4 regions of the Massilia sp. DD77 genome follow, and region 4 is predicted to be linked to each of the others. Evidence: predicted binding sites of a transcription regulator. Region 4 holds the regulator's gene; each other region holds the start of a gene.

Region 1 (6,903 bases), on a different contig from region 4:
GCCTCGATGCTCGAGCAGCCGAAAGGCGAAAGGATCACCACGGCGGCGCTGGCGGCGCGCCTGTCGGTGTCCGAGGCCGCGCTGTACCGCCACTTCGCCAGCAAGGCCCAGATGTACGAAGGCCTGATCGAGTTCATCGAGTCGACCGTGTTCGGCCTGATCAACCAGATCAGCGAGCGCGAGGAAGGCGGCGTGGAGCAGGCCCAGGCCATCCTGCAGATGCTGCTCGGTTTCGCCGCCAGCAACCCGGGCATGACGCGCGTGCTGATCGGCGACGCGCTGGTGGGCGAGGACGAGCGCCTGCAGCTGCGCATGAACCAGTTCTACGACAAGATCGAACTGGCCTGCAAGCAGGCGCTGCGCGTGGCCGTGACCCAGGGCCACGGTACCGAAGCCGACGTCGCCGCGCGCGCCAGCCTGCTGGTCAGCTACGTCACCGGCCGCTGGCACCGCTTCGCCAAGAGCGGCTTCAAGCAGAACCCGGCCGAAGGCACGGCCTTGCAGCTGTCGCTGCTGCTTGCCGCCTGAATGGATACGCCGGAAGTCTTCGCGCTGCTGGACGACGCCTCCGCCACCCAGGAGGCGGGCTCGCGGCTGTATAACGGCCATGCAGGCACCTTGCGCTGCGATCAGGGCTCGGAGTGGCCGCAACTGCTGGACGCGCTCCAGGAGGCGCTACAACGCGGCCTGTACGCCGTGCCGCTCCTGAGCTATGAGCTGGGCGCGCATCTGCAAGGCCTGCCCGCCAGGCCGCTCGCCGGCCCCCTGGCCCAGGTGCTGCTGTTCACCCAGTGCGAACGCATGACGGCGCCCCAGGTCGAAGCCTGGCTCGCCACCCGCAGCGCCGGCGCAGGGTCGAGCGGCGCGGCCGGCGTGGCCGGCATCCATGCCAACGTCGACGAAGCCGCGTTCACCGATGCGATCAATCGTATCCGCGACTACATCGCCGCCGGCGACACCTACCAGGTCAACTACACCTACCGCCTGCGCTTCGAAGCCTTCGGGCCGCTGTTCGGCCTGTACGCACGCCTGCGTGCACGCCAGCCGGTGCCTTACGGCGCCCTGGTGTCCCTGCCCGACGGCGGCGCCCTGCTGTCCTTCTCGCCCGAGCTGTTCGTGCGCCACCAGGCCGGCACCTTGCTCGCGCGGCCCATGAAAGGCACGGCGCCGGCCAGCGGCGACGATGCCGTCGACGAGGCGCGCGGCAAGGCGCTGGCGCAAGACACCAAGAACCGCGCCGAGAACCTGATGATCGTCGACCTGCTGCGCAACGACCTGGGACGGGTGGCGCAGACCGGCAGCGTGCAGGTGCCCGCGCTGTTCGACGTGAAGCGCTACGGCGCGGTGCTGCAGATGACGTCCACGGTGCAGGCGCGCCTGCGCGAGGACGCCGGCCTGCAGGACATCTTCGCCGCGCTCTACCCCTGCGGCTCGATCACCGGCGCGCCCAAGCGGCGCACGATGGAAATCATCCACGAGCTGGAGCCGGATGCGCGCGGCATCTATACGGGTTCGATCGGCTGGTTCGATCCGCCCGCGGACGGCCGCCCTTTCGGCGACTTCTGCCTGTCGGTGCCGATCCGCACGCTGGCCCTGCAGCCGCAAGAGAACGGCGTGCGGCGCGGAGAACTCGGTGTCGGCGCGGGCATCGTCTACGACAGCGACCCGCAATCGGAATTCGCCGAATGCCAGCTGAAGGCGCGCTTCCTGACCGGCCTGCACAACGACTTCGAGGTCTTCGAGACCCTGCGCGCGTCCTGGGACGACGGACCGCGCCACCTGGAGCAGCACCTGGACCGCATCGAAGGCTCGTGCGCATGTTTCGCCCTGCCCTTCGACCGCGACGCGGCGCGGCGCATGCTGGTGGACGCCTGCCTGGCGCTGCCGCATGGGCAGTTGTACCGCCTGCGCCTGTCGAATTCGCATGCACAGGGCTTGCAGCTGCAATCAGGCGCGATGACGGAGCTGCACGAGCCGGTCACGGTCCTGCTGGCGCCAGAACCAACTAGTTCGAACGACGTCTTCCTGCGCCACAAGACCAGCATCCGCGGCCGCTACGACGCGGCCTGGAAAGCGGCCGAGGTACGGGGCGCCTTCGACATGCTGTTCTTTAACGAGCGGGACGAGCTGACCGAAGGGGGGCGCAGCAATGTGTTCGTGCGCTTCGGAGACGTCTGGTACACGCCGCCGCTGTCCTCGGGCGTGCTGCCGGGCGTGATGCGCGGCGTGATGCTGGCGGCGCCGGCCTGGCATGCCAGCGAGCGCGTGATCACGCGCGCGATGCTGGCGCAAGCCGACGACCTGGTCGTGTGCAATGCCTTGCGCGGCCCGATGCGGGCCGTGATCGCCGGCGGCGCTTGATTCCGCCCTAGAAGCGGTATCCGGCGCCGATTCCGAACAGCACCGGATCGATCTTGGCCCGGCTGGCCATCGAGCCGCCCACGAAGACGTCGCTGCGAATCGTGATCTTCTTCACGTCCACGTTCAGCGACCAGCGCTCGTCCAGGCGGTAGTCGAATCCCGCCTGCACCGATGCGCCCCAGCTGTCCTTCTCCAGGCCGCCGGCGCCGTCAAGCAGCTTCACGCTTGAGATGCGGGTGTAGTTCACGCCCATCCCGACATAGGGTCGGAAGCTGGCGGCGGGCAGGAAGTGATACTGGAGGCTCAGGGTCGGCGGCAGGTGGCGGAACGAACCGATGCGGGCGCCATCGAGATAGACCTTGTGCTTCTGTGGATACGTCAGCACCAGCTCGGCGGCGAGTTGCGGTGCGAAGAAGTAGCTGATGTCGATCTCGGGGATGGTCTTGCTGCTGACGCCAATGCGGTCTGCGGCACCCGTGCCGCCAAGCGGGCTGGAATGGTCCACCGGATCGAGATGAACGGCGCGGGCGCGCAGCAGCCATGGTGATTCCTGTCCCATGGCCTGGGAGGCAGCCACGGCGATCAGGACAGCCATCAAGGTTTTCGTCGTCGTGCTCATGTTTTTCTTACCTTTCGTCATGTCATAAGGACGTAGGTAAGCTTATTGATGCGACGCAAAAAAAACATTGATGCAGATCAAAATAACCACATCAGCAGTGTGGTTATAGAGCTTACATATTGAGCGCTTGCTCGATCTTGCCGACCACTTGCGGATCTTCCGGCGTCACCTTGCTCGGGAAGTGCTCGATCACCTTGCCGTCACGGCCGATCAGGTATTTGGTGAAGTTCCACTTCGGTTCCTTGCCGGTGATCTTGGCCAGCTCCGCGTGCAGCGGATTGGCTTGCGCCCCGGAGACCACACTCTTGGCGAACATCGGGAACTTGACGCCGTAGGTGTTGAAGCAGAAGTCGGCGATCTCCTTCGCGGAGCCCGGCTCCTGCTTGCCGAAGTCGTTCGACGGGAAGCCCAGCACCACCAGGCCGCGGCCGCCGTATTTGGCGTAGATCTTTTCCAGGCCTTCATACTGCTTGGTGTAGCCGCAGTAGCTGGCCGTGTTCACCACCAGGACCACCTTGCCGGCGTACTGGCACAGGTCCTGCGGCGCCTCGTCCTGCAGGCGCTTGAAGTTGTGCTTGAGGATGGCCGGGCAGCTCATGGGCCGTGCGGCTTGCGGGGCGCTGGCGGCCTGCTGCGCCGGCACCGGCTGGCTGAGGATGGCGGCCGCGAAGGCCAGGGAGAGCGGGGCGAGCTTGGTCATGGTCAGGCGTTCAGAGTGCGGTGTTCGATCTTGATGCAGTGGTTCATGACCACGTCCAGTCCGGCGGCGCGGGCCAGGTCGGCGGCCGCCTGGTTCTCGATGTCGAGCTGCATCCACAGGCAGCCGGCGCGCACCGCGATGGCGTCGCGCGCGATCGGCGGGATGTCCTCGGACTTGCGGAAGCAGTCGACGATGTCGATGCGCTGGCCGCTGGCCGCCAGGGCGTCGGCGGCTTCCTGCAGGGTGGCGTGCACAGTCTCGTCGAGGATGGTCTGGCCGGCATAGCTCGGGTTGACCGGAATGATCTGGTAGCCGGCGTTTTTCAGGTATTCGGCGACGCCATGGCTGGCGCGGTCGGGCTTGTTCGACAGGCCGACGATGGCGATGGTCTTGCTGTCCTTGAGGATCTGGGGGATGCTTCGCATGGTGAGTGTGAGTAGTTCAAGATTCGCTGTTAGCTTATCAGGTTTGCATCACGGCTGGCGTGGCGCGTGCAAACGTGGAAAGATGCGGTTTCCATCCTTTCCAAGCCCTCCCATGCGCCTCCCTGCCCTTCTCTGCCTTGCCGCCGCCCTGCTTGCGGCTTCCCCTGTCCACGCCCAGCAAGCGCTGGCGGAGGTCGAACGCGCCATCGTGCCCGTGGAGACTTGGGGTGGCAGCCCGGTGGACTCCTCGAAGGCGCGCCGCCACACCATCACCCGGATTACCCTGCACCACCAGGGCGAGCCCTTCCTTCCCGGGACCGACCCGCAGGCCTACCTGCGCCGCCTGCAGTCCTGGTCGCGCGCCAGCAAAGGCTGGCTCGACATCCCCTATCACTATGTGATCGACCTCGACGGCAAGGTGTATGCGGCACGGCCGATCGAGTTCGCGGGCGATACCAATACCGAGTACGACCCGGCGGGGCATGCCTTGATCGAGGTGGTGGGTAATTTCGAGGAAGTGGAGCCGAACCGGCGGCAGCTGGATGCGGTGGTGGAGGTGATGGCGATGCTGGCGAAGAAGTACGGGGTGTCGCTGGATGATATTCGCAGTCATCGGGATTATTCGGACAAAACCGTGTGTCCGGGGGCGAATCTGTACCGGTATGTGAAGGAGGATTATTTCCGGCACAAGGTGGCCTTGTGGCTGGCGGGGGAGCAGGCACGGGCCTCGCAGTGAAGTGGTGCAAGCATGCATCTCACTGCGCTGCGGAACTGGGTCCCCGCCTTCGCGGGGATGACGTTGTTTTAGTTTGCGGGCCACTTCAACAATCGCGGGTCGGCACCCGCCGCACGTTATCCCCGCGAAGGCGGGGACCCAGGTTCGCCGCATTAAGTTAGCACTTACTTTCCAGTGAAATCTCAAGGCATCCGGGCCGACGCCAAAAACAACCACATCACCGTAATGATGACGATCCCCGTCACCGTCACACACGACCAGGTAAAGAACCACGCCGACAACACCGTCGCCTGCATCACCCGCTCGAACAAGATCCCCAGGGTGAAATCGCAAGCCGCCAGCACCGACCAGCGCCGCATGTACAGCGGCAGGTAACGGCTCATGCGCTGGTTATGCTGGCGCACCGCATGCCGCTCATACAAATCGCGCGCCGCGTTCACGTCGCGGAACAGCCAGTCGAAGAACAGGAAGCGGTACAGGGTGCGGCCGAACGACGCTTCCTGCGGCGCGGCGTGTTCTTCGCGGTGTGGTGGAATGCCCATGGCTGACTCATTGGTGTCTGTGCCAAGCGGGCACCAGGCCATACTAAGCCCGAATCCGCCGCAGCCACGGTGCGCCGGGTAACAGTGCACAGGTATCGCAGCGATCGGACTTGCCAGTAAAAAAGGCAGCCCGAAGGCTGCCTTTCTGTGCTGCTGCACGAAGCGGCTTAACGGCCCTTCGAACGCAGCTTCTGGATCGCTGCCAGCTGCGCGATCGCCGCGGCCATTTCGGCCTGGGCTTTCGCGTAGTCGATCTTCGATTCCTTGTTCAGCATCAGCTCTTCAGCCTGCTTCTTGGCTTCCAGTGCCTTCGCTTCGTCCAGGTCGCCACCGCGGATCGCGGTGTCGGCCAGCACGGTCACGCCGTTCGGCTGCACTTCGAGGATACCGCCGGCGACGAAGACGAACTCTTCGCCACCGCCGGCCACCTGGATTCGCACAGCACCCGGCCTGATGCGCGTGATCAGCGGGGTGTGCTTCGGGTAGATACCCAGCTCGCCCGATTCACCCGGCAACGCGACGAATTCGGCCAGGCCGGAGAAGATCTGCTCTTCGGCCGAGACCACGTCCACTTGAATAGTGTTTGCCATGTCTTTCCTTCAGTTTAAGAAGTCAGCTGCAGAAATCTCGGATAACCTGCTGCGCGTTGCCGTTTTGGGTGGCGATGCTCGCTGTACTAGCGTACAGCTGCGCTTCTCACCCAAAACTGCCGCCGCTCGCGACGGTTCTCCGAAATTTCTTTAGGCAGCCAGCTTCTTGGCTTTCTCGATTGCTTCCTCGATGGTGCCGACCATGTAGAAGGCCTGTTCCGGCAGGTGGTCCAGTTCGCCCGACGCGATCATCTTGAAGCCCTTGATCGTGTCTTTCAGCGAAACGTACTTGCCCGGCGAGCCGGTGAACACTTCAGCGACGTGGAACGGCTGCGACAGGAAACGCTGCATCTTACGAGCGCGTGCGACGACCAGCTTGTCTTCCGGCGCCAGTTCGTCCATGCCCAGAATCGCGATGATGTCGCGCAGTTCCTTGTAGCGCTGCAGGGTGCCCTGCACGGCGCGCGCGGTGTTGTAGTGCTCTTCACCGACGACCAGCGGGTCCAGCTGGCGCGAGGTCGAGTCCAGCGGATCCACTGCCGGGTAGATACCCAGCGAAGCGATGTCACGCGACAGAACGACGGTCGAGTCCAGGTGGGCGAAGGTGGTTGCAGGCGACGGGTCGGTCAAGTCATCCGCAGGGACGTACACGGCCTGGATCGAGGTGATCGAACCGGTCTTGGTCGAGGTAATACGCTCTTGCAGGCGGCCCATTTCTTCGGCCAGGGTCGGCTGATAGCCCACCGCCGACGGCATACGGCCCAGCAGTGCCGACACTTCGGTACCGGCCAGGGTGTAGCGGTAGATGTTATCCACAAAGAACAGAACGTCCTTGCCTTCGTCACGGAAGGCTTCCGCCATGGTCAGGCCGGTCAGCGCGACGCGCAGACGGTTGCCCGGCGGTTCGTTCATCTGGCCGTAGACCATCGC
Region 2 (6,903 bases), on a different contig from region 4:
CGGATCGGCAGCGTGGAGGAATCCTTCGCCGCCCGCCTCAAGCCGGGCGACCACTTCCTGTTCGGCGGACGCATCCTGGAATTCGTGCGGGTGCACGAGATGACGGCCTTCGTGAAGCGCGCCACGGGCAAGCGCGGGGCGATCACGCGCTGGCAGGGCGTCAAGCTGCCGATGTCGGCGGAACTGGCGAATGCCGCGCTGGCCGAGCTGCGCCTGGCTTCGCAAGGGGTGTTCGAAGGACCGGAGATGAAGGCGCTGCGCCCGCTGATCGAGATCCAGGAACGCTGGTCGGCGCTGCCCACGCCCGAAGCTTTGGTGCTTGAGCACATGAAGAGCCGCGAGGGCTACCACCTGTTCGTCTATCCCTTCGGTGGACGCGCAGTGCACATGGGCCTGGCCTCGCTGTTCGCCTGGCGCATCGCGCGTACCCGGCCGATCACCTTCTCGATCGCCGTCAACGACTATGGCTTCGAGCTGCTGGCGCCGGAGCCGGTGGACTGGGACGCGGTCTTCGCGGGCGAGACCGGGGCCGACGTATCCCTGTTCGACACGGCGACCCTGCTGGAAGACGTGCTGGAAAGCCTGAATGCGACACAGCTGAGCCAGCAGCGCTTTCGGGAAGTGGCGCGCATCGCCGGGCTGGTGTTCTCGGGCTATCCGGGCCAGCCGAAGTCGGCGCGCCAGCTGCAGGCATCGAGTTCGCTGTTCTTCGAAGTCTTCCGCAAGCACGATGCCGGCAACCTGCTGCTCACCCAGGCCCAGCGCGAAGTGATGGAACAGGAGCTGGAGCTGACCCGCCTGCGCGATACCTTGAATGGCCTGCACGCGCGCCGCATCGTACTGTGTGGCGTGAAGCGCGCCACGCCGTTCGGGTTTACCCTGATGGTGGAGCGCTACCGCGAGAAGGTCAGCAGCGAGAAGCTGTCCGACCGGGTGGCGCGCATGGTGCGCGAACTGGAGAAAGCGGCGGCGGCATGAGCGGTGCGATGGTGAAAGTAGGCGGCGAACAGCTGCTGCTGTTGCCGGAGAAGGCGGTGTTCTGGCCGGCCGAGCGCATGCTCGTCATCGCCGACATCCACTTCGGCAAGGCGGCCGCCTTCCGCGCCCAGGGTGTGCCGGTGCCGCGCGGGACGACTTCGGAAAACCTTGCCGGGCTCGATTTCCTGGTCGCCGCCCATGGCGCCCGCCACATCATGTTCCTGGGCGACTTCCTGCACGCGCGCGCGTCCCACGCCAGCTCCACCCAGCAGGCGATGCTGGCCTGGCGCGGGCGCCAATCCGGGCTCGACCTGACCCTGGTGCGCGGCAACCACGACCTGCACGCGGGCGACCCGGCGGCGGCGCTCGACATCGCGCTGGTCGACGAGCCCTATACCATCGGACCCTTTGCGTTTTGCCATCACCCCGACATGGATGTGCCGGGCTACGCGCTGGCCGGACACATCCACCCCGTTTACGTGCTGGCCACCCGCTCCGACGCACTGCGCCTGCCTTGCTTCGTGGTCGGACGCGAGCGGATGATCCTGCCGTCCTTCGGATCGTTTACCGGTGGACATGCGATCCGGCCGGAGGCGGGCGACAGCATCTACGTTACCTCCGGCGAGGCCGTCCACAGCGTTCGATAGCGTACCGACCCCTTCCATGCTCGGGCGTAAGGTCTCCAGGCATAGCCATCCTGGAGGTGAACCATGCGATTCCGCACCCTGTTCTGTACCCTGGCGGCCGCGTTGCTGCCGCTCATGACGATGGCGAGCGCGCCCGCGCATGCCCAGCAGGTCGAGCAAAACCGCAGCTATGGCCCGGTGATCAATGGGTTCAATGTCGAGGAAGTGGGGCGCCTGGCGCCGGGCGTGGAGCTGCATTTCGACCTGTATGGCAGTGCGGGCGGCGCCGCCACCCTGCGCATCGACGGCGCCACCCGCAACGTGCACATGACCGAGGTCGAGCCGGGGCAGTACAGCGGCACCTACACCATCGGCACCCACGACCGCATCCGTCCGGAAAGCGGCGTTACCGCCAACCTGCGCCTGGGCAATCAGGTGGCGACCAATGTGCTGGCCGAGTCGCTCCTGCGCAGCAACGCACCGCGCCGCCAGAACCAGCGCGGCGAGCTGGCCAATTTACCGCGCATCGACCGCTTCGAGGTGCAAGGCAGCCCCGACCTGGGCGCCGGCAACGAGCTGCGCTTTACCGTATTCGGCACCCCGGGTGCGCGGGTGGAGGTGGCGCTCGACGGCGCGCGCGGCGTGTTCTTCCTGCCCGAGGTGAAGCAGGGCGAGTACAGCGCCGTGTACGTGGTGCGCAATACCGACCGCATCCTCACCAACAGCCGGGTGACGGCGACCATCCGCGCCGACGGCCGCTATTCGACCACGGTGCTGGGCCAGCCGCTGATGGCGGCCGGCGGGCGCACGGCGGCGCCACAGGAGACCCGCTATTGCACCAGCTGCGCGACGGTGGAGGCGGTGAACGTGATCGAGGTCAGCGGCGACGGCAGCTACCTGGGCACCATCGGCGGCGCGGTGGTCGGCGGGCTGCTGGGCAACCAGGTGGGCAGCGGCAGCGGCCGCAAGGCGGCCTCGGTGGCGGGCGCCGTGGGCGGCGCGGTGGCAGGACGCCAGCTGGAGCGGAACATGCGCAAAAGCCAGCGCTATGAGGTGGTGGTGCGGTATGCGAATAGCGGGGCGACGCAGGCGATCCAGTATGAGAATGATCCCGGGTTCAGGGTGGGGGACAGGGTGAGGGTGAATGGCGGGGTGTTGGCGCGGGATCAGTGAGCGCGCCGCGTTAGTAAGATTGCACCTGCTCCCTTAATACGTCATCCCCGCCTTCGCGGGGATGACGTTGAGAGATGGTGGTGGATTGAGCGGTGGCGGCGGCTTCGGTAGCGCTATGTGCTGGTCTACGCCATGTGCTGCTCTAATAGGTTGTCCGCGCGGATTGGTTGGGCTTACACCGTCGCCAACACCTGATCATCTCCCGGCTGCTCCAGTTCCGCCTTCTGCTTCGCAGCCCCCTTGGTCCTCGACCTCGACGGCGGCAAGCGCCGCAGGGTCTTGAGCGCGTCCGCATCCTTGATGCCGATCGTGCGCTGGTCCACCGTGATCAGGCCGATCTCGTTGAAGGCCGACAGGGTGCGGCTCACCGTTTCCAGGGTCAGCCCCAGGTAGCTGCCGATCTCGTGCCGGGTCATGCGCAGGTTGAACAGCTTGCTCGAGTAGCCCATGGCGGCGAAGCGGTCGGCCAGGGTTACCAGAAAGCGCGCCACGCGGGCTTCGGCGGACAGGGCGCCGAGCATGCCGATCATGGTCTGCTCGCGCACCAGCTCGCGGCTCATCACGCCGTACATCATGTTCTCGAGCTCGTTGTGGACGCGGCCCAGGGCGGTCAGTTTCTTGAAGGGCAGCAGGATCAGGTCGCAGTCGGACAGGGCCACCGCCTCGGAGGCGTAGTGGCGGGTGTGGATGCCGTCGACGCCCAGCATGTCGCCCTTCATGGGAAAGCTCAGCACCTGCTCGTTGCCGAACTCGTCGATCAGCACCGTCTTGAGGAAACCGGAATTGACGATGTACAGGGTGTCGAAGGCCTGGCCGATGGTGTGCACACGCTGGCCGGTCTTGAACTGGACGTGCTGGAACAGCAGTTCCTCGGACGTCACCGACACGCTGGCCGGAATGCGGAGCAGGTCGCAGACTTCTTTCAGGTTGGACCAGAGACGTCCCTGGCGCTGGCGGCCCGCTTCCATCGGCGAATGCAGGGTCGGCTGGGTAACATTGCGTTGGTCTGACATTGGCTGGGACTGCATGCTCTTCTCCAGGTAAGGGCTAAGGTTTCAGGCAGCGATCCCACTACGCTGATGCCGTGACTTGGATCGCAAGCAAGTCGAAACGCTGAATTCAGTATGCCAACACGAGTCCGGCACGAATATCAGCGATGCCTGAATATGGAGGTAGGAGAGATGAGGTCAGTGTAGGAATTTTCCGATTGACAACACCGTGCCCCAGAGGAGAAGCAGGAAGAATTACGGCACAGCCGTGCAGATTCGAGGCGGGGGAGGAGGCGTCCGGCATGCGGCCGGCGTGGCACGAAAACCTCAGGAACTGGTCAAAAGAAGTTCGGCTACGCTCTCATTGGCGCCAGCAGGCGGTGGGCGACGGCGTACTGGACCATTTCGGACAGGGAGTTCATGCCCATCTTCTGCATGATGCGGGTCTTGTGGGTGCTGACGGTCTTGACCGACAGGTGCAGGCCGTTGGCGATCTCGGTGATCGACTTGCCGCCCACCAGCAGGGAAAACACCTCGAACTCGCGGTCCGACAGCTGCTTGTGCAGCAGCTGTTCGCTGGGCGCCATGATGTTCAGGGCCAGCTGCTCGGCCACTTCGGTACTGATGTAGGGGCGGCCGGACGCGACCTTGCGGATCGCGCCCACCAGCTGGGTCCCCGCGCTTTCCTTGGTCAGGTAGCCCTGGGCGCCGGCGCGGATCGCGCGCACCGCGTACTGCTCTTCTTCGTGCATGGTGAGAATCAGGATGGCCAGCTTGGGCGCCTCGCTGCGCACCTGGCGGATCAGGTCGACGCCGCTGCGGCCCGGCATCGACAGGTCGAGCAGCAGCAGGTCGAATCCGCCCTGGCGCACCTGGGCCAGCACCTCGAAGCCGTTGGTCGCCTCGCCGACGATCTCGATGTCGGCGGCGCCGTCGAGAATGCGCTTGAGGCCTTCGCGCATGATCGTGTGGTCATCGGCAATGACGATTCTTACCATATTCATCCTTCCGGCCGCGAGCGGCCCAAACTGCTTCAGGTTAACACATCGATCCTGCAAAAAATTGCCGATGTTCAAACTATGCGGAGCGGGTCGTTCAGGTTCCCGGCTCCTTGATCAGGCGGTGCACGAGCACCGGTTTCGTGGTGTGCGACAGCACCTTGTTGGTGACGCTGCCCAGCAGCAGTTGCCCCCAGCCGCTGCGGCCATGCGAACCCATGAAGATCAGGTCGCAGCCTTCCTGCTCCGCCACGTCGACGATCTTGAGCGCCGCGGTATCGGAAAACGCGGTCATGCAGCTGTGCTGCAGGTTGGCGCCGGCGCAGGAACGCACGATCTTGCCCATGTATTCCTCGCCCATGCGCCGCATCTGGGCCAGGTAATCCTCCTCGCTGGGGTAGGAGGGCGGGATGATTTCCACGTACACTGGATACTGGTATTCTGGAGCGACAAACAGGGCCAGCACCTCGGCCCCCATCTGCGCCGCGAATTTGACGCCGGCACAGGCGGTGTGCTGCGACACGGCCGAGCCGTCGGTGGTGATCAGGATTTTGCGGTACATGATGACTCCTCCCAAAGGCCAGGCCATTCTGGAGGTTCGATGGCGTGGCGGCGATTGCTTTAACGCAAACTGTTGAGTTGGATCAAACACCCAGGCTGTTGTTCCGGCGCAAACCAAAGGGGCCGGACCAGGTGCTGCGCAGGCCCTGCGATTACAAAATACAACACCAAGCTTGCGTAAACATTCAGGAACCAGGCGATTTGATTGTCGCAGTATTAAGTTTACCTGTCCATTTTGTTGCGTGCCAGTTTCCGAGATTTACCTACGGCAACCACGCTGCTACACTCGCATGCAGACTCAATACCATCTGTTAATGCGGCCTCAGGAATGGCCCGGATGGACGCAGTAACCCGAATTGCACAGCTCATTGCGCACTTATACATTATGGAGAAGCAGGGATTATGACCAACGCCGCTGACGATTTCGACGCACTATTCGAGGAAGTGGCGGCGCAGCGCGCCAGCGCACCCGCGCCCGCCGCCGAGCCGGCGCCTGCGCCCGCCGCAGCCGCTTCCGCCGGCGACGACGAGGACCTGGAGTCGCTGTTCGACCAGGTGTCCGCGACCAGTGCACCGGTTGCGGCCGTGGCCGCACCGGCAGTCGCAGCCGCACCGGCCGCCGCCGCCGAGTCGCAAGCCGCCGAGCACGGGATGTTCGAACGCCTGGGCGGCATCGTCCGCCTGCTGCACGACTCGCTGCGCGAGCTGGGCTACGACAAGGCGCTGACCGAGGCCTCGTCCCAGATCGTGGACGCCCAGGACCGCCTGGAATACGTCGCCAGCCTGACCGAACAGGCCGCCAACAAGGTGCTGAACACCCTGGACGAGGGCATGCCGGCCCAGGACCTGCTGTCGAAGCAGGCCAAGGACATGGAAACCCGCTGGGCCGATCTGTTCTCGGGCAAGCTGAGCCTGGACGAATTCAAGGCCCTGGCCGGCGACTCGCGCGAGTTCGCCGCCGCGGTGAATCAAGCGACCGAAGCCGAAAAGGCGCGCCTGCTCGAAATTATGATGGCCCAGGACTTCCAGGACATCACCGGCCAGCTGATCAAGAAGGTGGTCAAGATCACCCAGACGGTCGAGTCGGAACTGGCCCAGCTGCTGCGCGACAACGCGCCTGCCGACATCAAGGAAAAGCTGGCCAAGAAGGAACAGGAAGCCGCCGCGCCCGCAGCGCTCATGCAGGGCCCGTCGGTGCCGGAAGCGGCCCTGGACCAGGACAACGTTGACGATCTTCTCGCCGATCTGGGATTCTAATGGACGATATGCTCAAGGACTTCGTCGTCGAGGCGATGGACCTGGCAGTCAATGTTGAAGAACATTTGCTGCGCCTCGAACGCGATCCGGACAACAAGGAAACGCTGAATGCGGTGTTCCGGTCCTTCCACACCATCAAGGGCGGCGCCGGCTTCATGGGCCTGCCCGCGCTGGTCGCGGCCTGCCACCTGACCGAGAACCTGTTCGACGCACTGCGCACCGGCGAAGCGCCGGTGACCCCGCTCGCCATCGAGGCGGCACTGCAGGCCTCGGGCTTCGTGGCCGACCAGCTGAACGACCTGAACAACGGTACGCCGCCGG
Region 3 (6,903 bases), on a different contig from region 4:
GGATCTCGTCGAGCACGGCAACGGCCGAACAGATCTGCCCGGGGGTACAGTAGCCGCACTGGTAACCGTCGTGCTTGACGAAGGCCGCCTGCATCGGATGCATCCGGTCCTTGTTGCCGAGGCCCTCGATGGTGGTGATCTCGGCGCCTTCGTGCATCACGGCCAGGCTCAGGCAGGAATTGATGCGGCGCCCGTCCACGATGACGGTGCAGGCGCCGCACTGGCCCTGGTCGCAGCCCTTCTTGGTGCCGGTCAGGCGCAAGTGTTCGCGCAAGGCGTCGAGCAGGGTGGTGCGGGTGTCGAGCTGCAGGGTGACGGGCTTTCCATTCACCTTCAAGCTGACCCCGGCGGTGCTGGGTGGGCGTTCCGGCGCGGCGGCGGCGCCCTGGGCGGCGCCGGTGCCGGACATGGCGGCGCTGGACATGGTGGCGGCTCCTGCGAGCAGGAGATTGCGCCGGCTGATCTTGGCGTAGCTGAAATCGTGCATGCTCCTGTTCCTTCAAGTGGCGAGGGGGCTTCCACGAACCGGGCGGATGCCCGGTGCGCCGGAGCGAAAAAAGTGTGCTGAACGGAGAGTTCGGCGTTACCACAGCACCGCCAGTAGCGACAGCGTGTTCGTAAGGCGGACAGGGTCGCGCCGCCGTCCAGCCTGGGATTGCTCGGCCTGTAGCGGTAACAACCTCGAAGATTGTAAGTCAGCGGCCGGACGGCAGTGCGTACGGTAGGGAGTGGCAACTTTTCTCTCTCCAAAGTGGTAACCGGGCGCTGGCCCATGGACCAGCGCGGCCATCCTCACGCCTGCAAGACATAGGACCCGGGCGCGGGAGGCCGGTCTGGCATGGGCGCGGGTGGATCGACGCACGCCCCCGCGCGCCGCGCGAGCCAGCCTTCCCAGGCCGGCCACCAGCTCCCTTCGCGCTGTTCGGTGCGCGCTTGCCAGCTGTCCGGATCGATATAGGGATCGGCATGGGCATGTACACCAATCTGGTAAGTGCGGTTGGGACTGCCGGGCGGGGCGACCACCCCCGCATTGTGCCCGCCCGAAGTAAGGGCAAAGGTAATTTCGGTATCGCTCAGCGGAATGATCTTGTAGACCGAGCGCCAGGGCGCGACGTGGTCGGTGAGGGTGCCTACCGCGAAGATCGGCGCCGTGATGTCGGTGAGCGCCACCGGCCGCCCAGCCACGAGATAGCGCGAGCTGGCCAGGCTGTTCCTGAGGAAGAGCTTGTGCAGGTATTCCGAATGCATGCGGTAAGGCATGCGGGTGGCGTCCGCGTTCCACGACATGAGGTCGGTTTCCGGATCGGGAATGTCGAGCAGGTAATGCCTGAGCCGGCGCGACCAGATCAGGTCGTTCGAGCGCAGCAGCTGGAAGGCGCCGGCCATCTGGCGCGTATCGAGATAGCCCTGCTGCCACATCGTCGCTTCCAGGAAGCTGACCTGGCTGTCGTCGATGAACAGGGACAGCTCGCCCGGTTCCGCGAAGTCGACCTGGGCCGCCAGCAGCGACATGCTGGCCAGGCGCCGGTCGCGGTCGCGCGCCATGGCCGCCGCCGCGATCGCCAGCAGGGTCCCGCCAAGGCAATAGCCCGCGGCATTGATATGCGGCGCCCCGGTTTGTTCCGTGATGGCGTCGATGGCGGCCATCACCCCCAGGCGGCGGTAGTCCTCCATCGACAGCTCGCGGTCGGCGTCCTGCGGGTTCTTCCACGAAACCATATAGACCGTGTGGCCGCGCCCGACGAGGTAGCGCACCAGCGAGTTATGGGGAGACAGGTCCAGGATGTAGTACTTCATGATCCAGGCCGGCACGATCAGCAGCGGCACCTCGTACACGCTCGGGGTGACGGGATCGTAGCGCAGCAGCTCGATCAGCCGGTTCGACATCACCACCCGGCCCGGGGTGGCCGCTACGTCGCGGCCGGGACGGAAGCTGGGCGTGCGCACGTGGCCGGAGAACGCATCGCGCGCCTCGCGCGCCGCGCGCATGCTGCCCTTGAGCAGGGTCAGGCCGCCGCTCTCGTAGGCGGCGCGCTGCACGACGGGGTTGGTGGCCACGAAGTTCGAGGGCGCCACGCAGTCGAGCAGCTGGCGCGCAACGAAGGTCACGACGTCGGAGTGGTGGGGAGAGACGCCGCGCACCCCCGCGGTCGCGCGGTGCCACCATTGCTGGTTCAGCAGGAAGGCCTGGCTCAGCTGGTGCCAGGGCCATTGCTGCCAGGCGGGATCGGCGAAGCGCTTGTCCTGTTCCAGCGGCCGTACCGGATCGGCGCCGCCGGCGCTGGCGTAGGTGACCCAGCGCTGGGCGTTCGAGATGGCCTGGGTGAGGAGTTCGTGCTGCTTGTCCGGCGACAGCACCAGGTGGCTGGCCCAGTCGAACCAGGCGACGCCGAGCGCGCCCGGCGACAGGTAGCCGGTGAGGCGGCCAAGCCAGGCCGACAGCGCGAGGTCGGCCACCGCATGGCCGACCTCGGCTTCGGGATAGCGCGGCCGCGCGCCGCCTTGCCAGGAACTGGCTTCCAGGCGCCGCGTGGTGCCGGCGGCCTCTGGACGGGGCTCGGGAATGGTGTCGGGAGCCATGTCAGTGCGCGATCAGGAGGGGGGTGGTGCTGTGCGCCAGCAATGCCCGGGTGACGCCGCCGAGCACGAATTCGCGGTAGCGGCTATGGCCGAAGGCGCCGGCCACCAGCAGGCCGGCCCCGGCGCCGCGGGCCACCGCCAGCAGGGCGTCGCCGGGACTGCCGCGGGTATGCTCCAGCACCACCTCGACCTTGACGCCGTGGCGGGCCAGGTGCAGCGCCATGTCGGCGCCCGGCTCCTCGCCATGCAGGTCGGCCATGGACTCGGGATTGACCAGGGTCAGCTTGACCGTCTGCGCCTGCCTGAGCAGGGGCAGGGCGGCGGCGATGGCGCGGATCGCCTGCACGCTGCCGTCCCAGCCGACCACGGCGGGACCGCCCAGGGGCAAATCGGGCCAACCGGGCGGGACCACCAGCACCGGGCGGGCGCCATGCAAGGCGATATACTCCGGCAGGCCGCGTACCGGCGTCAACAGGCCGGGCACGGGCGCGGACTCGGCCGTCCGGCTGACCACCACCAGGTCGGCGTAGCGCGATTCGAGCAGCAGGGCGTAGCGCGCATCGTCCTCGATCATGCGGGTTTCGAAGGAAGCGACGCCGAGGCGCTGGACGGCGGTGGCGAATTGCTGGAGGCGCAGCTGGACCGCCTCGCGCACGCCGTTGAAATCGGATTCGGGCATCATCGGCGCGCCCATCGAGCCGGTCAGCAGCGCGTAGTCGAGCCAGGAAATACCGGTGGCGGCGCTGCCGACAAGGTGGGCCCCGTATTCGTCCGCGAGCCGGGCGGCGGCGCGCAGCCGCGTTTCCTGCTCGGGACTGCCGTCGACATGCACCACGATGGTCTTGTACATGCTCGCTCCTTTCGTGACGGGTTGGCGGACCCGTGCGGACCGCTTTTCAAGTGGACCGGCGTGCCGGGTCTGCAAGGGAATCCGGCCGACGTCCCATGCTTGCTTGGATCACCTTGATGCCAATGTATTCCTTTGCCTGATCCGTGTCAGTAATAGAGTTGATATGGATCAAAAGACTCTGATAAAAAAGGCGCTGTCCTCGTTGTGTGTGGAATGTGAACTCTCGGGCTCCATCGCAGTCCAACCGGTGTCTTACGGATGAGCGGGAGGGACGATGGAAAAGAAGCGCTTTGCCAGATGGCTGCGGCAGGTTTCCCTACTGACCCGGCGCCAGCGTCTCCAACTGATGGATGCCCTGCGGCCGGCCGCCGGACTGGACCAGGTGTGCGAGGCGATCTCCGGAGCGGCGCGCGATCCCTGCTGCCCCGCATGTCAGGCCCGGCACTCCTACCGGCATGGCCGCAGCCGGGGGCTGCAGCGTTACCGTTGCCGCGCTTGCGGCAGGACCTTCACGGCGCTGAGCGGCACCCCTTTGTCCCGGCTGCACCACCGCGCCAAGTGGCTCGACTACCTCGGCAACATGCTCGATGCCAAGAGCGTACGGACCAGCGCCAAGGCGCTCGAGGTGCACCGCAACACGAGCTTCCGCTGGCGCCACCGGTTTCTCGCGCTCGTCAAACACGACCGCCCGGAGCGGCTGGCAGGCATTGCCGAGGCCGACGAACTATTCCTGTTGGAGTCGCAGAAGGGCTCGCGCAAGCTCGACCGGCCGGCGCGGCGCCGGGGCGGGGTGGCTGCGAGCCGCGGCATCTCTCGCGAGCACGTGTGCGTGCTGGTCGCGCGCGACCGCACCGGCGGCACCCACGACTTCGTCACCGGACGCGGCTCAGTCACGAAGGATCAACTGCACCAGCACCTGCTGCCCGTGCTCGATCCCGATGTCCTGCTGGTCACCGATGGGCACCCCGCGTACCGCTGTTTTGCGCGCGAAGCCGACATTTCCCATGAGTTCGTCAACTTGCGGGCGGGCGAGCGGGCGAGCGGGTGCGCGGTGCCGACCACGTCCAAAACGTGAATGCTTACCACCGGCGCTTCCGGCAATGGCTGGCGCGCTTTCATGGCATTGCTTCGCGCTACCTGCCGAATTACCTGGGCTGGCAATGGGCGCTGGACGGGGCGCGCATCGCCACGCCAGAGCGATTTCTGCGCTGTGCGATCGGCGTCTTCAACACATAACTGTTACAGCGCCATAGAAGGCCTCGCTTCGAGTCAACGAGCTCGTGGGCAGTATTGCTTGGTTAATGTCCGACTAGGCTTACGTGCCGACGCGGCATCGATTACCGAAAAATGCCCTTGTACTGGTGAAGTCCAGCCCTATCTTTGTCTCGTACCGGCGCGAGTGGTCGGTTCTCTTTGTGTCTCCAATCTCAGCTCCGCTGAGGATTCGGCCGCTGCCGGCAATATGGGCAGCGGCTCTTTTTTTGGGACTGGCCGGAGCCTCCTGCGGCAATGCGGCAATGCGGCAACCCGGCGTCCCGGCCGGACGCAGATGTCTTCGCGCAAAATGTCGATGGCTTACATGTAGACCGTGCCGAGAACGCAGCTGGGGACAGGCAGGGAGGAATTTCTGGCTTTCGCAGAAAAGCGGGAATTCTTGCGGAAGAATGCCGAGGGAGAAAGTCACCGGCGACGGCGTGAAACCTGCACGCATACTGGTGCCCGGAGCCGGAATCGAACCGGCACGCCATTTCTGGCAGGGGATTTTAAGTCCCCGGTGTCTACCAGTTTCACCATCCGGGCAGCGGGCGGCATTCTAGCACATGCGTGTTCCGTTAGGATCATTACGGCAAGTTTGCCGGACTTGCCGGCATTGCGCGCAGGTGGAGCGCGGCCGGCCGCCGAAAAATATCGGTGCAGGCCACGTATTGACGCCGCGCCCCGACATTGGAAGGGCGCCACGGATGGTGTAGCATGCACGGCGACGCCGCTGAGGCGAAAGCAAGCATGAGGACCACCATTTGAACATCACGATCAACGACGAACTGCGATCCTTCGTCGATCCGCTTACTCCGATTGAATACGCCGCCCTGGAACGCAGCCTGCTGGCGGAAGGCTGCCGCGACGCGCTAGTGCTGTGGGGCGACGTGCTGATCGACGGGCACAACCGCTACGAGATCTGCCGCAAGCACGGCATCGACTTCCGCACCGTCCAGAACGACAAGTTCACCTCCCTCGAGGACGTGATGCTCTGGATGATCGACAACCATCTCGCGCGCCGCAGCGTGTCGGATTTCCAGCGCGGCGTGCTCGCCTTGCGCAAGAAGGAAATCCACGCCGCGCGCGTGGTGGACAAGCCCGCCGCGGAGGAGGGCGACAAGAATGAGCCGGCGGGCGACACCAGTCCGCCCTGGAACACGCGCGAGGACATCGCCCGCGCTGCCCGCGTCTCGAGCAACACCATCAGTCAGATCGAGCGCATCCAGAAAGCCGCCACGCCCCAGCTGCGCGAGGCGGTGCGCCAGGGGACCATCTCGATCAATGCGGCCGCCAACGTGGCCCAGCTGCCGGAAGCGGTCCAGATCGCGGCCGTCGCCGGCGGCCGCAAGGAGCTGCAGCAGGCGGCGCGCCAGGTGCGCGAGCAGAAGGCCGCCAGCCGCCCGCGCAAGGAAACGCCGGAGGGAGAACCCATCGACGAAAAGGCCGCCCTGCGCGCCGAAGTCGCGGCGCTGAAGGACCGCGTGGCGACCTTGCTGACCGAGAACGAAGTGCTGAAGCAGCGCCTCGCCGCGGACGGCGGACAGGACGCATAAGAACATCCCACCAGGAGACAAGACCGCATGCCCGCATCCCGCCGCTTCACTCCTTCCCTTGCCCCCATGCTGCTGGGCGCCAGCCTGCTAGTGGCCGGTTTCGTCGCGCAAGCCGAACCTGCCGCCGGGGAGGCAGGCAAGCAGGCGCTCAAGCAAATGGACAGGCAAGGCGGCAGCGCCGCCGACCTGGCGCGCTGGCGGCAGGCGGCGCAGCGGGTCAGCATCCTGCGCGACAAATGGGGCATCCCCCACGTGTTCGGCAAGACCGACGCGGACGCGGTGTTCGGCATGATCTACGCGCAGGCCGAGGACGACTTCAACCGGGTCGAGCTCAATTACATCAACGCGCTGGGCCGCCTGGCCGAAGTCGAGGGCGAAAAGGAAATCTGGCGCGACCTGCGCATGAAGATGTACATCCAGCCTGAGAGCATGAAAGCCAAGTACGCGGCCAGCCCGGCCTGGCTGCAGCAGCTGATGAACGCTTTCGCGGATGGGCTGAACTGGTACCTGCATACCCATCCCGACGTGAAGCCCAAGCTGATCACCCGTTTCGAGCCCTGGATGGCGCTCGCCTTCAGCGAAGGCAGCATCGGCGGCGACATCGAATCGATCGACCTCAAGGAACTGGAGCGCTTCTACGGCAAGCGCCCCGCGCCGGCGCTG
Region 4 (6,903 bases):
GATCCAGTTGTAGTCGACGCCCCAGACATTTGCGAAGTGCTTCCAGGAACCTTCGGCCAGGCCATAGTAGCCCGGCAGCGACTCGCCATTGGGGCCGACGTCGGTGGCGCCCTGCACGTTGTCGTGGCCGCGGTAGATGTTGGCGCCGCCGCCCGGCACGCCGATATTGCCCAGCGCCAGCTGCAGGATGCACAGCGCGCGCACATTGGCGGTGCCGACGTGGTGCTGGGTGATGCCCATGCACCAGACCACCGAGGACGGCCGGTTGGTCGCCAGCATCTCGGCCGCCATGCGCACCGCCGATTCCGGCACGCCCGTCACGTCCGACACTTTATCGGGCGTCCACTTGGCGACTTCCTTGCGCACGTCCTCCATGCCGTAGGTGCGCTCGCTGATGTATTTCTTGTCTTCCCAGCCGTTCTGGAAGATATGCCACAGCATGCCCCAGACCAGCGGAATGTCGGTGCCGGGACGCACCCGCACGTAGTGGTGGGCAAAGCGCGCCGTGCGGGTGAAGCGCGGGTCGATCACGATCATCTTCGCGCCCAGTTCCTTGGCGTGCAGGAAGTGCAGCATCGAGATCGGGTGGGCCTCGGCCGGGTTGGAGCCGATGAAGAGCACCGCCTTGCTGTGGTGCAAATCATTGAAGGAATTGGTCATCGCCCCGTAGCCGAAGGTCTGGGCCACGCCCGCGACCGTCGTCGAGTGGCAGATGCGCGCCTGGTGGTCGCAGTTGTTCGACCCCCACATCGAGACCCACTTGCGCAGCAGATAGGCCTGTTCGTTATTGTGCTTGGAGCTGCCGATCACCATCAGGGCGTCGGGGCCGGCGTGCTGGCGCAGTTGCAGCAGCTTGTCGCCGATCTCGTTGATCGCCTGGTCCCAGGAAATGCGCTGGTATTTCCCGCCCACCAGCTTCATCGGGTAGCGCAGGCGGTGCTCGCCGAAGGCGTGCTCGCGCACCGAGGCGCCCTTGGCGCAGTGGGCGCCCATGTTGATGGGCGAATCGAAGGCCGCTTCCTGGCGCACCCAGACGCCGTTGGCGACCACCGCGTCGACCGAGCAGCCCACCGAGCAGTGGCTGCAGACCGTGCGCTTGATCTCGGTCGGCACCGGGGCGTTGGGCACCGGATCGGCCGCCTCGGCCGCTTCGATCACGTTCAGCGGCAGGTGGCGGGCGAAGGCGCCGGCGCCGGCCGCGACACCCGCTCCCACCAGGAAACGCCTGCGCTTCAGGGCGCTGTCGCGCGTCGTCTTTACGAGGGACATGTGCTGGCTCCTCCTGTATCGCTCACGATATCGCTCACCAATAGGCGGCGGTCTGGTAGTAACGGCGGATGTGCTCGGTTTCGTGGTAGCCGCGCGCGGTCCGGGGCGCGGCGCCGGCGGCCGGGGCCTTGGCCGCGTCCGCCTGCGCGGAACCGGTCACGACCGCCAGGGCGCCCAGCGGCGCCGCCTTCAGGAAGCTGCGGCGGGTGGGGTCGGGCCCAGGCCCGCGAGGGTCCGGCGCCTGGCCGGAAGACGGGGGCGCGGGCAACGCCGCGCCGGTCGCTTCGAGTGCGTCAGTCATGGGTCTCCTCCCCTACCACGAAGGCCTCGGCTTCGATCGCGAGGAAGACTCCCGCCAGCCTTGCGATCAGCCGGTAGTAGTTGGCCCCCTCGGCGGCCGAGATGTCGGCCACGGCGCGCGCATACCAGGGCGCGAGGTGGGCCTCGAAAAAGCTTTTCTGCTCCGCCAGCGTGCGGCGTGGAATGCCCGGTGCGCCCGCCACCAGCAGGCGCATGGTCTCGCACAGGGCGCCCAGGTGGTCCTCGAACTCGCCCACGCCGCGCACCCGCGCCAGTCCCAGGCGCGCCAGGTCGGCGCGCAGGACGGCCAGCGGAGCGTCGTTGATGTAGCCGGACAGGTAGCGTGAACCGTAGGGATTGACCGGCGGCGTGCCGATGCTGATGAAGAGCTGGGCGAATTCGTCGGCGACCGCCTGCGGGTCCATCACGCCCGATGCCAAGGTCAATTGCTCCCAGGCTTGCTCCAAGGCCAGTTCGCCGCCCTGGGCCAGGATCGGGTCGGCATTGGCGAGCGCCTCCAGCAGCTCGGCGTCGGGCGGAGCCAAAAGCAGCCGCGACAGCAAGGCGTACAGGTCGGCGCGCGCCTGGTCTTCACCACTCAGGGGAGGCGCCAGCGTGACGCCGGCTGGTCGGTCGAGCGTGGGCGCGCTGGGCGTGGACACTGTGCAGCTCTCCTGTTAGCAAAGGTTCATGAGAAGTGTATTCCTCCCCAGCTGGAGAGCGCGCACGCTTGGCTCGTCAACGCATGCCGGCTGCCCGCATGACCAGGCGCAGCGCGAAGGCAACCAGCGCCAGGGTGGCCACGCCGCCCAGCCAGAGCGCCGCCGTCCAGGCCAGGCGGCGCATCCATTGGCGTTTGCCGGGCTTGAGGTGTTCCATCAGTGATAGCCCGCGTCGGCCTTGACCTTGCCCCGGAATACCCAGTACGACCAGGCCGTGTACATCAGGATGATGGGCAGGATGAACAGCGTGCCCACCAGCGCGAAGCCCTGGCTGCTCGGCGGCGAGGCCGCTTCCCAGATCGAGATGCTTGGCGGAACGATGTGGGGCCAGATGCTGATCGCCATGCCGCTGTAGCCCAGGAAGATCAGGGCCAGGGCCATCACGAAGGGCAGCCTGAACGGCTCCTTGCCGCGCCCGCGCCCCAGCGAACGCAGCAGCAGGAGCATGCAGGCCGCCACCAGGATCGGCACCGGCGCCAGGAACACGGTGTTCGGGAAGGTGAACCAGCGGTCGGCCACGGCCGGGTCGCGCAGCGGGGTCCAGATGCTGACCACCACGATGGCGCCCAGCAGCATCAGGGCGAAGGGACGCGCCACCTGCACCATGCGCGCATGCAGTTCGCCTTCGGTCTTCATGATCAGCCAGGTAGCCCCCAGCAGGGTATAGGCGATCATCACGCCCAGGCCGGCGACCAGGGGGAAAGGCGCGATCCAGTCGAGCGCCCCGCCGGCATAGCTGCGGCCAGAGACCGCGATGCCGTCCAGGAAGGCCCCGAGCGAGACGCCCTGGAAGAAGCTGGCGACGACCGAGCCGCCGATGAAGGCCTTGTCCCACAGGTGGCGCTCGTGCTCCTTGGCCTTGAAGCGGAACTCGAAGGCCACGCCGCGGAACACCAGGCCGATCAGCATGAAGACCAGAGGCAGGTAGAGGCCCGAGAGGATGATCGAATAGGCCACCGGGAAGGCCGCCAGCAGTCCTTCCCCGCCCAGCACCAGCCAGGTCTCGTTGCCGTCCCAGACCGGGGCCACCGTGTTCATCATGGTGTCGCGGTCGCGCTTCTTGGGAGTGAAGGGAAACAGCAGGCCGATGCCCAGGTCGAAGCCGTCCAGCAGCACGTACATGAAGACCGCGAAGAAGATGATGACGGCCCAGATGATGGAAGTATCGATGCCCATGGCTTCAGCTCCGCTCCGGACCAGCGTCCGCGCCGTCGTTGGTATTGTCGTCGTTCTGGACGTCGGCCGCCGACATCGGCCGCATCGGGGTGCGCTCCTCGCCCGGCCCGCCCTCGGGCGGCCGCGCCAGCTCGAAGTGCTGCGGCCCCTTGCGGATCATGCGCAGCACGTAGCCGGTGCCGGCCCCGAACACGAACAGGTAAGCCGCCACGAACAGCGCCAGGGTCAGGCCCAGGGCCACGGCGCCATGGGGCGAGACGGCGTCCGCCGTGCGCAGCACGCCATACACCACCCAGGGCTGGCGCCCCACCTCGGTGGTCACCCAGCCGGCCAGGATCGCCACCAGGCCCGCCGGCCCCATCCACAGGGCGAAGCGCAGGAACAGCCGGTTGGCGAACAGGCGCCCGCCGCGCCGCAGGAACAGGCTCCAGGCCCCGAGCGCGATCATCAGGAGGCCCAGCCCCACCATCAGGCGGAAGCTCCAGAACACGATCAGGGAGTTCGGCCGCTGGTCGCGCGGAAAATCCTTCAGGGCCGGGACCTGGCCGTCCAGGGTGTGGGTCAGGATGATGCTGCCCAGGTAAGGGATGCCGAGCGCGTACCGGGTGCGCTCCTCTTCCATGTCGGGAATCCCGAACAGCAGCAGCGGCACCGCCTCGCCCGGATGGTTCTGCCAGTGGCCTTCCATCGCCGCCAGCTTGGCCGGCTGGTGCTTGAGCGTGTTCAGGCCGTGGAAGTCGCCGACCACGGCCTGGACCGGCGCCACCAGCAGCAGCATCCACATCGCCATCGACATCATCTTGCGCACCGCCGGGTTGTCGCGCCCGCGCAGCAGGTGCCAGGCGGCGGAGGCGCCCACCAGCAGGGCCGTGGTGAGATAGGCGGCGATCACCATGTGCACCAGGCGGTAGGGAAAGGAGGGATTGAAAACGATCGCCAGCCAGTCGGCCGGCACCATTCGTCCGTTCTCGATGGCATAGCCTTGCGGCGTCTGCATCCAGCTGTTGGCGGCCAGGATCCAGGTGGACGAGATCAGGGTGCCGATCGCCACCATGCAGGTAGCGACGACATGCAGGGCCGGGCCGACCCGGTTCCAGCCGAACAGCATCACGCCCAGGAAACCGGCCTCCAGGAAGAAGGCGGTCAGCACTTCATAGGACAGGATCGGTCCCAGGATGCTGCCCGCGAATTCCGACAGGTAGCTCCAGTTGGTGCCGATCTGGTAGGCCATGACGATGCCCGAGACCACGCCCATGCCGAAGGTGACGGCGAAGATCTTGAGCCAGAAGTGATACAGGTCGACGAAGACCTGGCGCCCGCTGCGCAGCCAGCACAGTTCGAGCACGGCCAGGTAGCTGGCCATGCCAATTGTGATAGCCGGAAACAAAATATGGAAGGACATCGTGAAGGCGAACTGGATCCGTGCGAGATCCAGGGCGGACAGACCAAGCATGGCGTGTTCCTTCGTGGTGTCGGCGTGTTGCGAATCTAGCATGCGCGGTGGGGGCGCACGCTTGGGTAATGGCTTTTTTGCTACGGCTGTCACTGAATCTGGCGCGGTTTGCCGGCAAATCTGGGTCCCTGGGACGATTTGTCGCGTCGCATCCCCGGCCCGCCCGTCTATAATCTGAGCATCGCGCGATCCACCGGAACCCCCATGACCCAGCCCGTGTCGTTCATCACCGACCCCAGCAAGCAGCCCGTGAGCATCCAGGCCCTGAAAGCCAGCTGCTCCGCCTGCAGCATGCACCAGTTGTGCCTGCCCATGGGCCTGGAAGACGCCGACATCAACCGCCTCGACCAGATCATCGGCCGCCGCCGGCGCCTGGAAAAAGATGAACGGCTCTACCAGATGGGAGAGCCGTTCCGCAACCTGTACGCGGTGCGCTTCGGCCACTTCAAGACCTACCAGGTGAACGCGGCCGGCGAAGCCCAGATCACCGGCTTCCAGATGGCCGGCGAGCTGCTGGGCATGGACGCGATCAGCGGCAACCACCACTGCGACGCCGTGGCGCTGGAAGACAGCGAGGTCTGCGAAATTCCCTTCACGCGCCTCGAAGAGCTGTTCGGCGAAGTGCCGGCCCTGCTGCGCCACTTCCACCGCATCATGAGCCAGGAAATCACGCGCGAGCAGAACGTCATGCTACTGCTAGGCAATATGCGCGCCGAGCAGCGCTTCGCCGTCTTCCTGGTCAACCTGTCGGCCCGCTATGCGGCGCGCGGCTATTCGCCCACCAGCTTCCAGCTGCGCATGTCGCGCGAGGACATCGGCAACTACCTGGGCCTGACCATCGAGAGCGTCAGCCGGCTGCTGTCGCGCTTCAAGAAGCAGGGCTGGCTGCAGGTCGACAAGCGCGACGTCACCCTGCTCGACCCGGCCAAGCTGAAGGCGCTCGCGGCCGGCACCGACATCTGCAGCCCCATGGCCTGAACCATGGCGGCGCCGCTTCCGGTCGACCTGCACCTGCGCAGCTACGGCATGGTGCGCGAGGCGGACCGCCACGACTATGCCCAGATCGTGCTGCCGGTGGCCGGCGAGGTCGAACTCGACATCGAAGGCCGCGGCCGCAAGCTCGATCTGCTGCACGCCGCCGTGGTCGCACCCGGCGCCTGGCATTCGCAGGCTGGCGCGGCCGGCAACCAGTCCTTCATCCTCGACCTCGATCCCGGGCTGCTGCGGCAAGGTCCCTGGGAGCGCCTGCTGGAGCGCCCCTTCACCCCGATCGGCGCGGCCGCGCGCAAGCTGGTCGAGTTCATGAGCCTGGCGGCGGCCGGCGCCAAGGCGGCGCCCCAGCTGGTGCAGGGCTGGACCCCGCTGCTGCTCGATTCCCTGGCCCAGGCCCAGGCCGCCTTCCAGCCCGCCTCCAGGCTTGCCGCGCTGATGGCGCGCATCGAGCTTCAACCCGGCCTGCCCTGGACCCTGGACAGCATGGCGCACGCCGCCTCCCTCAGCGCCAGCCGCCTGCACACCCTGTTCCGCCTGGAGACTGGGCTGAGCCCCCACGAATGGCTGCTGCGCCGCCGGCTGGAAGCGGTCTGCACCCTGTTGGCCTCGACCGGGCGGCCCATCGCCGACCTCGCCCTGGAGACCGGCTTCTCCGACCAGAGCGTGCTGACCCGCGCCATGCGCAAGGCCATGGACACCACGCCCGCCGCCTACCGCAAGGCCGCACGCGAGGATACGCACAAGACGCAGTAGGCGGCGCCAAGACGCGGTCCCGGCCGCGCGGCCAGAATCTCCGCTCTCAGGAGACATTCATGGTCAAGCCAAGCACTTCGCACACCTCGCTCGGCATCGGTTCGGGCATCCTCGCCGGCGCCCTCTGGGGCCTGGTCTTTCTCGCTCCCGAACTCACCGCCGGCTTCCTGCCTTTGCAGTTGTCGGCCGGGCGCTACCTGGCCTACGGCCTGGTGGCGGCGGTCCTGATTGCGCCTT

The links. Region 4 encodes FNR, which switches genes on or off when oxygen is low (the NO sensors DNR and NnrR bind a similar motif). Its sites were predicted from a motif close to TTGATNNNNATCAA; they were not measured.
Region 1: V7778_RS00220 (OmpW/AlkL family protein) is a predicted target of FNR. The motif match lies at 3,048-3,061, and genes of this name have one in related genera.
Region 2: V7778_RS23800 (universal stress protein) is a predicted target of FNR. The motif match lies at 5,399-5,412, and genes of this name have one in related genera.
Region 3: V7778_RS11025 (universal stress protein) is a predicted target of FNR. The motif match lies at 3,589-3,602, and genes of this name have one in related genera.

Annotation. Positions count from the first base shown of each region.
Region 1 covers NZ_JBAMDH010000001.1:38,157-45,059, reverse strand. The annotation lists gene slmA (nucleoid occlusion factor SlmA) at 1-528, shown strand, start outside; gene pabB (aminodeoxychorismate synthase component I) at 529-2,361, shown strand; gene V7778_RS00220 (OmpW/AlkL family protein) at 2,369-2,980, opposite strand; gene V7778_RS00215 (glutathione peroxidase) at 3,093-3,680, opposite strand; gene V7778_RS00210 (CoA-binding protein) at 3,683-4,105, opposite strand; gene V7778_RS00205 (peptidoglycan recognition protein family protein) at 4,218-4,841, shown strand; gene V7778_RS00200 (hypothetical protein) at 5,024-5,383, opposite strand; gene V7778_RS00195 (F0F1 ATP synthase subunit epsilon) at 5,551-5,973, opposite strand; gene atpD (F0F1 ATP synthase subunit beta) at 6,124-6,903, opposite strand, start outside.
Region 2 covers NZ_JBAMDH010000060.1:19-6,921, reverse strand. The annotation lists gene V7778_RS23825 (ligase-associated DNA damage response DEXH box helicase) at 1-978, shown strand, start outside; gene pdeM (ligase-associated DNA damage response endonuclease PdeM) at 975-1,625, shown strand; gene V7778_RS23815 (glycine zipper 2TM domain-containing protein) at 1,689-2,777, shown strand; gene V7778_RS23810 (Crp/Fnr family transcriptional regulator) at 2,951-3,745, opposite strand; gene V7778_RS23805 (response regulator transcription factor) at 4,120-4,764, opposite strand; gene V7778_RS23800 (universal stress protein) at 4,862-5,326, opposite strand; gene V7778_RS23795 (protein phosphatase CheZ) at 5,728-6,582, shown strand; partial or broken gene V7778_RS23790 (Hpt domain-containing protein) at 6,582-6,903, shown strand, end outside.
Region 3 covers NZ_JBAMDH010000015.1:118,258-125,160, reverse strand. The annotation lists gene paoA (aldehyde dehydrogenase iron-sulfur subunit PaoA) at 1-487, opposite strand, end outside; gene V7778_RS11030 (PHA/PHB synthase family protein) at 793-2,580, opposite strand; gene V7778_RS11025 (universal stress protein) at 2,582-3,430, opposite strand; partial or broken gene V7778_RS11020 (IS1595 family transposase) at 3,705-4,683, shown strand; tRNA gene V7778_RS11015 (tRNA-Leu) at 5,144-5,230, opposite strand; gene V7778_RS11010 (hypothetical protein) at 5,449-6,240, shown strand; gene V7778_RS11005 (penicillin acylase family protein) at 6,268-6,903, shown strand, end outside.
Region 4 covers NZ_JBAMDH010000009.1:93,055-99,957, reverse strand. The annotation lists gene V7778_RS07080 (formate dehydrogenase subunit alpha) at 1-1,269, opposite strand, end outside; gene V7778_RS07075 (formate dehydrogenase) at 1,304-1,570, opposite strand; gene V7778_RS07070 (TorD/DmsD family molecular chaperone) at 1,563-2,231, opposite strand; gene V7778_RS07065 (DUF2474 domain-containing protein) at 2,308-2,448, opposite strand; gene cydB (cytochrome d ubiquinol oxidase subunit II) at 2,448-3,467, opposite strand; gene V7778_RS07055 (cytochrome ubiquinol oxidase subunit I) at 3,472-4,920, opposite strand; gene fnr (fumarate/nitrate reduction transcriptional regulator Fnr) at 5,125-5,898, shown strand; gene V7778_RS07045 (helix-turn-helix transcriptional regulator) at 5,902-6,666, shown strand; gene V7778_RS07040 (DMT family transporter) at 6,726-6,903, shown strand, end outside.